Linked DNA regions of Lewinella sp. 4G2. The main gene of each other region encodes a partner of the protein of the gene in region 2 in a complex. Links are inferred from orthologs where the notes say so. Each region holds a gene or a part of one and is shown on either strand. Other genes may lie near its edges.

Region 1 (2,992 bases), 3.4 Mb from region 2 along the record:
GCGGAAGTCTTCCTGCTTCATGAGCCACTGGTGGAAAGGCACGGTGGTCTTGACGCCTTCGATGATGAATTCGTCGAGGGCGCGTTCCATTTTGGTGATGGCTTCCTTACGCGTCGGGGCACGCACGATCAGTTTGGCGATCATGGAGTCGTAGTAAGGGGGGATCGTGTAGCCGGCGTAAACGTGGGTATCTACCCGCACGCCCTGGCCTTTAGAACTGTGGAAGCTGGAGATCTTACCGGGGCTGGGGCGGAAGTTATTCCAGGGGTCCTCGGCGTTGATGCGGCATTCGATGGCGTGGGCTTTGGGATAGTAGTTTTCCCCGGAAAGCTTCTCACCGTAAGCGACGCGGATCTGTTCCTTGATGAGGTCGTGGTCGATCACTTCTTCCGTTACCGGGTGCTCGACCTGGATGCGGGTGTTCATTTCCATGAAGTAGAAGTTACGGTCCGAATCCACCAGGAATTCTACGGTACCGACGCCTTCGTAGTTGATAGCCTTGGCCGCTTCGATGGCTGCCTGACCCATGTCTTCGCGGAGCTTATCCGTCATGAAGGGGCTGGGGCATTCCTCAACCAATTTCTGGTGGCGGCGCTGAATGGAGCAGTCCCGCTCGGAAAGGTGGATCACGTTACCGTACTGGTCACCAATCACCTGGATCTCGATGTGCCGCGGCTTGGTGATGTACTTCTCCATGTACATGCCGTCATTGCCGAAGGCAGCCTTGGCTTCCGTGCGGGCGCTTTCCCAGGCTTTCTGGAACTCCTCCTCGGCGTTGACGATACGCATCCCCTTGCCACCACCACCGGCGGTCGCTTTGAGCATGACGGGGTAGCCCATTTTCTTGGCTTGGGCGCGGCCATCGTCGGCGGATTTAAGCAGCTCGCCATCACCGGGAACGACGGGCACCTTGGCCTTGATCATCGTATCCTTTGCGGTAATCTTATCCCCCATGCGGCGGATCTGCTTGGGGTCGGGGCCGATGAATTTGATACCGTAGTCGGCGCATACCTCGGCGAAATCCGCATTCTCGGAAAGGAAACCGTAGCCCGGGTGGATGGCATCCGCGTTGGTGATTTCCACTGCGGCCATGATCTTGGGGATGCTGAGGTAGCTTTCCGAGGATGCGGCGGGGCCAATACAAACGGCCTCATCGGCGAACCGTACGTGGAGACTGTCGCGGTCGGCGGTAGAATAAATAGCTACCGTTTTGATGCCCATTTCGCGGCAAGTACGGATCACGCGCAGCGCAATCTCACCGCGGTTGGCGATGAGGATCTTCTTGAATTTTTCAGCCATAATTGTGGTCTGGTAATCGTTCAGTTTCCGTCCCGGTCGGGATGCACCTGGCTAACCCGAAAGGACGAAAGCAGGACGTACTTTTAGGAAGGGTCGACGAGGAAGAGGGGCATATCGTATTCGATCGGCGAGGCGTCCTCAACGAGCACCTTGACGATCGTACCGCTCACTTCACTCTCAATTTCGTTGAAAAGCTTCATCGCTTCTACGATGCAGACGGTATCGCCTTTGGCGACGGTGTCTCCCACCTTAACGTAGGCGTCCTTATCCGGAGAAGAGGACCGGTAGAAGGTACCGATCATGGGTGACTTGATCTGCACGTAGTGGCTTTCATCCACCTTACTTCCACCAGCTTCTTCCTTTTGGGGAGCGGCGGCGGCTGGCGCAGCGGCGGGAGCCGGAGCCGGAGCAGCTGTGGGTGCAGCAGCGTAGGCGGGGGCGGCCGGTACGTTGATGATGGAAGGGCCACCGGCAGCGGGCGTATTCACGTTACCGCTGAGGTAGGATTTTCCGCGGATGTGCAGTTTTACATCACCGTTGGAGTATTTGAACTCGGAGATTTCCCGCTTAGAAATGATGCGGATGAGTTCCTGGATTTCTTCAATGCTCATAGTTAGGTAGTGCTTAGCTTTTGGCGCGTTCGACGTAAGAGTTGCTACGGGTATCAATCTTGATCCGGTCACCGATATTGATGAAAAGTGGTACGCGTACTTCGGCCCCCGTCTCTACCGTAGCTGGCTTAAGGGTATTTGTTGCCGTATCTCCCTTTACGCCGGGCTCGGTGTAGGTGATCTCCATTTCGATGTACTGGGGGAGATCTACGGTAAGGGGCGTATCGTCTTCGGTGTTGTACAGGACTTCGACGGTATCGCCTTCCCGCAGCATGCCGGGGTTTTCGATCATGGCGTCGGCGATCATGGCTTGTTCGTAGGTCTCGTTGTTCATGAAGTGGTACCCCATGTCGTCCTTGTAGAGGAACTGCATTTTGTGGCGCTCGACGCGTACCTCCTGAACCTTGTGGCCGGAGGGGAAGGTCTCACTCAGTACACGACCGGTGGAGAGGCTCTTGAACTTCGTCCGTACGAAAGCGGGGCCTTTGCCGGGCTTGACGTGCTGGAATTCCGTGATGGAAACGATGTCATTATTGTGCTTGAACGTAAAGCCGTTCTTGATATCCGAGGTGGTAGCCATTTGGTTAGTTTTGGTTAGAAAGTCCCGTTTGCTATCGGCCACTGCTGTAAGCCGTAAAGAAAGGCTGATGTTTAACGGGGGGCCAAGATAACACCAATCCGGGCCAATTCACCAACTCCCACAACAACAGTAAGCACACGCAGGAAGGGTCTATGTTTATTTTACCGCTGGCGTTGCTGGCGCTTGCTCTGGGTTGATCTCTTTGTTGGCCGCAAAGCTGTAATGGCGGCGGCCGGCGATGATGACGTGGTCCAGCACCACCAGGTCCAAATGCCGGGCGGCGGCGGCCAGTTTATGCGTCAGGGCCCGGTCGGCCTGGCTGGGGAAGGCCTGGCCACTGGGGTGGTTATGGGCCAGAATGAGCGACGTGACGCTGGGGTGTTGCAGCGTCAACCGGAAGATGCGTTTAGCATCAGCTACCGTGCCGGTTACGCCGCCTTCACTTACGCGGTGGTGGCCCAGCAACCGGTTGGCACGGTTAAGGCAGAGGATGTGGAATTCT
Region 2 (3,101 bases):
GGTCCGGTGAAATGGCGGCGGTGTTGGCGAGCCCTTCGGAGAAACCTTTGGCAAATTCGTCGGCGTTCACGTCGGTGAATCCTTGGCCGGATAAGTTCTTGGAGAGGACCACACCGAGTGCGTAGGATACTGAATCCATGTTGAGAGGGGAGTTTTGGGCAATCACATTACCCGTGAGTAGGCACAGCAAGATGCCCGTAAAAAGTTGTTTCATTTGGTTGGCTCTAGCTCATTGAGCAATTCGTTGTACGGAGTAGCCGATTCCGGATAGAATTAGCACCGTCGTACCAGCGAAGAACAACGTAAAGGAAGCGTTGGGGTTGAAACTTTCAACAAATTCTCCTGTCAGTAGGGCTAGTTCCTGGTTCATTATCCCAATGCCGGCACCTGCGTCAGCGCCCAGCAAACCGAGAGTCAGACCCACCGCCGAAAAAGTTAACCCGAGGGGAATTCCGTAAGCAAATAAGCGCGCCGTAACCGTGCGCAATCTGGCGGCCTTAAAGGCAGCGTCCAGCCGGACGAAATGGAAGTAGTTGGACAGTAGCAAGGTGAAGACGAACGCCAGACGGAAAAGCGGACTCGTCCAAAACCAGTAATCTACCAGTTCTTGTCCCCGCCACGCCATCACGGCGAGTAGGAAGACCAGGGTAGTCAAAATTGGGCGCATCGTTTCGGTCCATTCTGTACGGTAGATGGGCGTGAACACCAACAGACTAAGGAAATACACGACGTAACTAGCCGTGCAAACGCCCCAAAATACCGGCGCCTGCAAGCCCCCAAATAGCGCCGCCGTAACGGAAAATAGCGCAAGGTAGATTACTGGAGTTACCCAAGACTGACTGCGTAATCCCTTGCCGTACAGCAAGATACCGGTGGTGATCAACAGTAAAAGAGCAAGATACTTGACGGTGTTTACCGCCGCCACCTGCGCGAGCGCGTTTTGCAACATTGGTTCCTCCGCAAAGTCGGTCCTACTCTCGTACCAGGCGAGGTAATTATCGCGGCCGCCATCGTCGAGATATGCGTAAAAACGCAACAGACTGATACGCGCCTCATCGAGGTCGATGTCTACTTCCAGCGCTTGGTAGTACTGAGCGGTGGTCAAGGTCGATCCGTCAGTCGAATCAACGCGCTCTTCCCAGTTGGGTAAGTGGGCTTCCAGCCATTCGCCCAGGGCGTAGTTGAATACATTGGCCAACAGCAGGCAGAGGAAGATACCGGCCAGGCGTTTAGGCATTCTTTTCGGCGGATTCAAACAGGTGAAGCAGGTCGCTCAGCCGATCTTTCAGTTCGGACCGGTCAATGATGAAGTCGAGGAAGCCGTGTTCCAGCAAGAATTCAGAGGTCTGAAAGCCAGCGGGTAATTCTTTTTTGATGGTTTCCTTGACCACTCGCGGGCCGGCAAATGCGATCAGTGCTTCCGGCTCGGCAAAATTGATGTCCCCCAGCATGGCGTAGCTAGCGGTTACACCACCAGTGGTTGGGTCCGTCATCAGGCTGAAGTAGGGGACGCCTTCCTTAGCCAACTGACTGAGTTTGACGCTCGTTTTAGCCATCTGCATGAGGCTGAAGGCAGCCTCCATCATCCGCGCGCCACCGGATTTGCTAATGATAAGTAGGGGCGTACGGCTCGTCCGCGCTTCGTCGATGGCGAAGGCAATCTTCTCACCCACGACACTACCCATGGAGCCACCGATGAAACTGAAATCCATACAGGCAACTACCAATTGGCGACGGTTGATCTTGCCCCGGGCTACCCGAATTGCATCGATCAAACCCGTTTTCTTCTTTGCTGCCTCGAGGCGGGAGTCGTAGGTTTTCAGGTCTTTGAATTTCAGGATATCGACGGCCTTCATGTCCGCCTGGTACTCCTCATACTGCCCGTCAAAGATCACCTCAAAGTATTCCTCCGATCCAATCCGCTCGTGGTACTGGCAGTTGGGGCACTTGTACTGATTTTCGCGTAAGTCCTTGGTTGTCACCGTTTCGGTGCAGCGGGGGCACTTATACCAAAGACCTTGAGGGGTATCTTTCTTGTTCCTGGTCGTTGTTTGGATTCCACTCGTAAGGCGTTTAAACCATCCCATGTGCGCTATTTAGATTGGCGCGAAGATACACTTTATCCCCCCTTTTGCCCGTATCGGCGCCGGGTTGAATCCCACTTATCCATTTCATGCGCTGCCGCGGGTGCCGGGTAATTGGGACAAGACATAGGGTAGCGCGAAGATTGTGGACACATCCAGGATTTTTTGGGATCAATCCGCCCTTATATGTGGTGGCGACGGACCGAACACGCTACCTTAGGCGCTGTTTAACATTGTCATTACGGTATCACGCGTAATGGTACTTGCATTCATTAACCAACTACTAAACATGCAAAAATTACTCTTTTTGGGCTTGATGTCCTTGATCACGCTTTCCAGCTGCGTCAGCAAAAAACAATTTGAATCCGTCCAAGCTAAGCTGGATGCCCAGCAGGAAGAAATCTCCAAGCGGGATTTGGAACTCAATCGCTACGCCGAACGCCTCGCCGAATGTGAACGCCGTGAAACTGCCCTCCAGGGCCAGGTTAATAACGCGGAGACCCAGGTTCGTATCCGTGAAGAGCAGATCACCGACCTCAAGCAGCAGCGCGACAATAGCGTACAGCAAGTGGGCGACCTAACCGTCCTCAGCCAGGGAGCGAACCAGAATATTGGTAATACCCTCAAGCAACTGGAAGGTAAAGACCGCTACATCCGTCTCCTCCAAAACGCCAAGTCCAAGGCTGACTCGATTAACCTCGCCCTGGCCATCAACCTGAAGAACGTACTTAAGGACGGTATCGAGGACGACGACGTCAACATCCGCGTCGACAAAACGGTGGTCTACATCAACCTTTCCGATAAGATGCTTTACAAGTCCGGTAGCTACGAGATTACCGACCGCGCCGGTGAAGTGTTGCAGAAGATCGCCACCATCGCTAAAAGCCGTCCCAACCTTGAGCTTATGGTGGAAGGCTACACGGACAATGACCCCATCAACTCCGCCTGTGTGAAGGACAACTGGGATCTCTCCGTTCTCCGCTCTACCGCAGTAGTGAAAGCCCTGCAACAGAACTA
Region 3 (3,105 bases), 2.1 Mb from region 2 along the record:
GGTTGAGCACCCGCCGCGCTTCAATTTGGTGGGCGATCCCCGTGCGCAGCAGGAATTCCCGCATTGGTCGGTTGTCCCGCAGGTATTTGGTCAGCTCCGGCCCGTCGGCCAATTTTTCCACCAGCGCGCGGTCTGGCATCGCGGCGTAGTAGGCCAGCAAGCAGATCGTTTCGTCTACTGCGCTGTCGTTACCGGCTTCGATGTCGGGCACGAGTTCCAGGATGCGTGCGACGTCAACGGCAATATTTTGCGCGGCCAGCAACGTGGGGGCAAACAAGAATACAAGCAGGGTAATCAGGCGCATTGGGTCGTTTGTAAGGTCTAAGCTACGAAGGTCGCGGGCGCAAAAACCCGGTCGCGGGCAAATTCCGCGGCGGCGGACATGAGTTCCGGTAAGTCCGCTCCCGTAATGTCGATCAGTGCTGCCAGGAAGTCGGTTTCGAAGGCGACGTTATCCTCCACCGAGGCGGTGAGGTCGTTGCTTTCCAACCGCACCAGGTAGGCGGCCCGGGCCAGGGTGTAGGCGTTGCGCGCCGTCTTGTAAGCGGTGGCGTCGGGCCCGTCTCCGGCTCTCAATAGCCTTAATCTAGCGCGCGTCGCCGCCGTTTTGAAGCGGTGTAAATTCCTAATCATCCGTACGTTGCCGGGCACTATGCTCGTCATTTCGGGCGCTGCCGCGGGTGCCAGGTCCGGGACCGGGAAATGGCGATTGGCCCACCCCAACCAATCGGGAACCTCCGCCGTAACGGACGTACCCCCACCGCCGGGAAGTTGGGAAAGCGTAGCCAACTCCACCAGCACGGGCTCGGCTAATTCCGGAAAGGGGTCCGTACGCTGAATGCGGACGAGGGCTTCCACGAGGCGCAACGTGAACGCCTTCTCTTCCGCACTGATCCGTGAAAGTCGGGCAGCCCGTGCGGATTGGCGGTCAAAAACCTGACGGCAGGCTTCGTTAATACGGTCCTTTACTTCCCGTGGGTGCGGCATGGTGGCTAATGGATTCAGTGCGTCTGCCCAAGATCGGAGAATTTTCAGACATCGTTTACCTTGGAGCAAAAGAGGCCGTAATTGAAAAAGGACACCTCCCCCGCAAATACTATCTTTACGCCCCCTAAACAGATTACTGAATGGTCTTTCTTGAATTCGAACGCCCCCTCGAAAAACTCTACGATCAACTCGCCAAGGTGAAGGAAGTCGCGGAAGACGGCGTCGTGGACATGGATAAAACCATCGTTGAACTCGAAAACCGGATCAAACAGACCCGTAAGGACATCTACGCCAACCTCACCGGCTGGCAGCGCGTCCAGCTCAGCCGCCACCCGGAACGGCCCTATACCCTGCACTACATCGAAAGGATGTGCCGCAAATTCGTCGAACTGCACGGCGACCGCTACTACGGAGACGATAAGGCCGTCGTTGGTGGTATCGCCAACCTGGACGGGCAGACCGTCGTCATCATCGGCCACCAGAAGGGCGTCAACACCAAGATGCGGCAGTACCGCAATTTCGGGATGGCCAACCCCGAAGGCTACCGCAAAGCCCTCCGCCTGATGAAGATGGCCGAGCGCTTCAACTTCCCCGTCGTGACGCTGATCGACACCCCCGGCGCCTTCCCCGGCATCGAAGCGGAAGAACGCGGCCAGGCGGAAGCCATCGCCCGCAACCTCTTCGAAATGGCCCAACTCCGCGTCCCCGTCGTTTGCGCAGTGATTGGCGAAGGAGCTTCCGGTGGCGCCATCGGGATTGGCCTGGGTGACCACGTCATCATGCTGGAAAACACCTGGTACTCCGTCATTTCCCCCGAGTCTTGTTCCTCCATCCTCTGGCGGAGCTGGGATTACAAGGAACAGGCTGCCGAGGCCCTCAAACTTACCGCCGAGGACATGCTCGGTTTCGGCATCATCGACGAGATCATCAAGGAGCCCCAGGGCGGCGCCCACAACAACGTTGACGAGATGGCCAAGAGCCTGAAGAAGCAACTTAAAAAAGCCATCGCCACCCTTCAAGCGAAGGACATCGACACCCTCATCGAAGAGCGCATCGAGAAGTACGCCGCCATCGGCCGCGTAGAGAACGCCGGCTAGGGTGAGCTGGCTCAACGACCTGAAGGACCGCCTTTACGACCGACGGATGACCGCCGACGAACGGACCCCCAACCCCGCCAGTTCCGGTCCCAAATCCCTCAACCTGGGTAACGCCCGTAAGATCATCATCCTCTTCCCCGCCGCCGAGAAACAGGACCGACAGCAAGTGGAAAAGTGGAAGGCGACCGTCGGCAACCCCAAGCAGCAAATCACGCTGGTGGGCTTGCTTACCAGCCCCGGTGAGGTGGCGAACGACCACTTCACCATCATCCCCGCCACCGAAAGAAATTGGTACGACCTGCCCCAGGGCCCGATGACGGATCGGTATTTGGCCGAAGATTGTGACCTGTTGCTCCGCCTCGGCCCCGCGGAGGACCGGCATTTAGACTACCTTGCGGCCGCAAAGCAAGCCCGACTGAAAGTGGGCCCCTATCACCCCGAACGCTCCCCGATTTACCAACTACAATTCGATGGCCGCACCCACGTAAAACTGGCGGACCAACTCAAGGCCATCGAAGCGATCTTCAGCTTTACCAATGGAAAACCTACCTAAATTCAGCGGAACGGGCGTTGCCCTCATCACCCCATTTCAGAAGGACGGCTCCGTCGATTACCCCGCCCTCGGCCGGATCATCGATTACGTTATTAAAGGAGGGGTGGACTACATCGTCTGCCTCGGCACCACCGGCGAAGCCATTACCCTGAGCAGCGCCGAGTGCCGGGAGATACTGGATTTCACCATCAAGCACGTGGACGAGCGCGTACCCATCGTTGCCGGCTTCTTTGGGGGCAACTACACCGATAAGCTGGAAGGCATTCTGAAGACCTACAATTTTGACGGCTGCGCGGGCATCATGTCCAGCAGCCCGGCCTATTCCAAGCCGCCGCAGGAGGGTATTTACCAACACTTCATGCGGGTGGCCGACGCGAGCCCGCTGCCCCTCATCATTTACAACGTACCCGGACGAACCTCCTCAAACGTGCTACCGGAAACTGTCCTTCGGTTGTCAGAGGCCCACGA

The links.
Region 1: the proteins of accD (region 2) and accB are in contact, whole or in part, in a solved structure (PDB 8UXZ), measured with the Escherichia coli proteins. The link is inferred for Lewinella sp. 4G2 from one-to-one orthologs.
Region 3: the proteins of accD (region 2) and A3850_RS07200 are in contact, whole or in part, in a solved structure (PDB 8UXZ), measured with the Escherichia coli proteins. The link is inferred for Lewinella sp. 4G2 from one-to-one orthologs.

Annotation. Positions count from the first base shown.
Region 1 is NZ_LVWJ02000014.1:175,139-178,130, forward strand. The notes cover bases 147-2,980. They hold accB (acetyl-CoA carboxylase biotin carboxyl carrier protein), read right to left. Parts: upstream 1,911-2,980; coding sequence 1,383-1,910; downstream 147-1,382. Other genes in these bases: accC (acetyl-CoA carboxylase biotin carboxylase subunit), read right to left, coding at 147-1,299; efp (elongation factor P), read right to left, coding at 1,924-2,490; radC (DNA repair protein RadC), read right to left, coding at 2,647-2,980. Outside these bases: more of accC, read right to left, coding at 1-146; more of radC, read right to left, coding at 2,981-2,992. UniProt on the Escherichia coli protein: This protein is a component of the acetyl coenzyme A carboxylase complex; first, biotin carboxylase catalyzes the carboxylation of the carrier protein and then the transcarboxylase transfers the carboxyl group to form malonyl-CoA.
Region 2 is NZ_LVWJ02000014.1:3,618,247-3,621,347, reverse strand. The notes cover bases 159-3,101. They hold accD (acetyl-CoA carboxylase, carboxyltransferase subunit beta), read right to left. Parts: upstream 2,088-3,101; coding sequence 1,230-2,087; downstream 159-1,229. Other genes in these bases: A3850_RS14900 (OmpA family protein), read left to right, coding at 2,374-3,101; A3850_RS14910 (hypothetical protein), read right to left, coding at 230-1,237. In the rest of the region: A3850_RS14915 (FKBP-type peptidyl-prolyl cis-trans isomerase), read right to left, coding at 1-139.
Region 3 is NZ_LVWJ02000014.1:1,516,731-1,519,835, reverse strand. What follows is about bases 159-3,105. They hold A3850_RS07200 (acetyl-CoA carboxylase carboxyltransferase subunit alpha), read left to right. Parts: upstream 159-1,127; coding sequence 1,128-2,084; downstream 2,085-3,105. Other genes in these bases: dapA (4-hydroxy-tetrahydrodipicolinate synthase), read left to right, coding at 2,621-3,105; A3850_RS07195 (hypothetical protein), read left to right, coding at 2,086-2,637; A3850_RS07205 (hypothetical protein), read right to left, coding at 322-987; A3850_RS07210 (hypothetical protein), read right to left, coding at 159-304. In the rest of the region: more of A3850_RS07210, read right to left, coding at 1-158. UniProt on the Escherichia coli protein: Component of the acetyl coenzyme A carboxylase (ACC) complex. First, biotin carboxylase catalyzes the carboxylation of biotin on its carrier protein (BCCP) and then the CO(2) group is transferred by the carboxyltransferase to acetyl-CoA to form malonyl-CoA.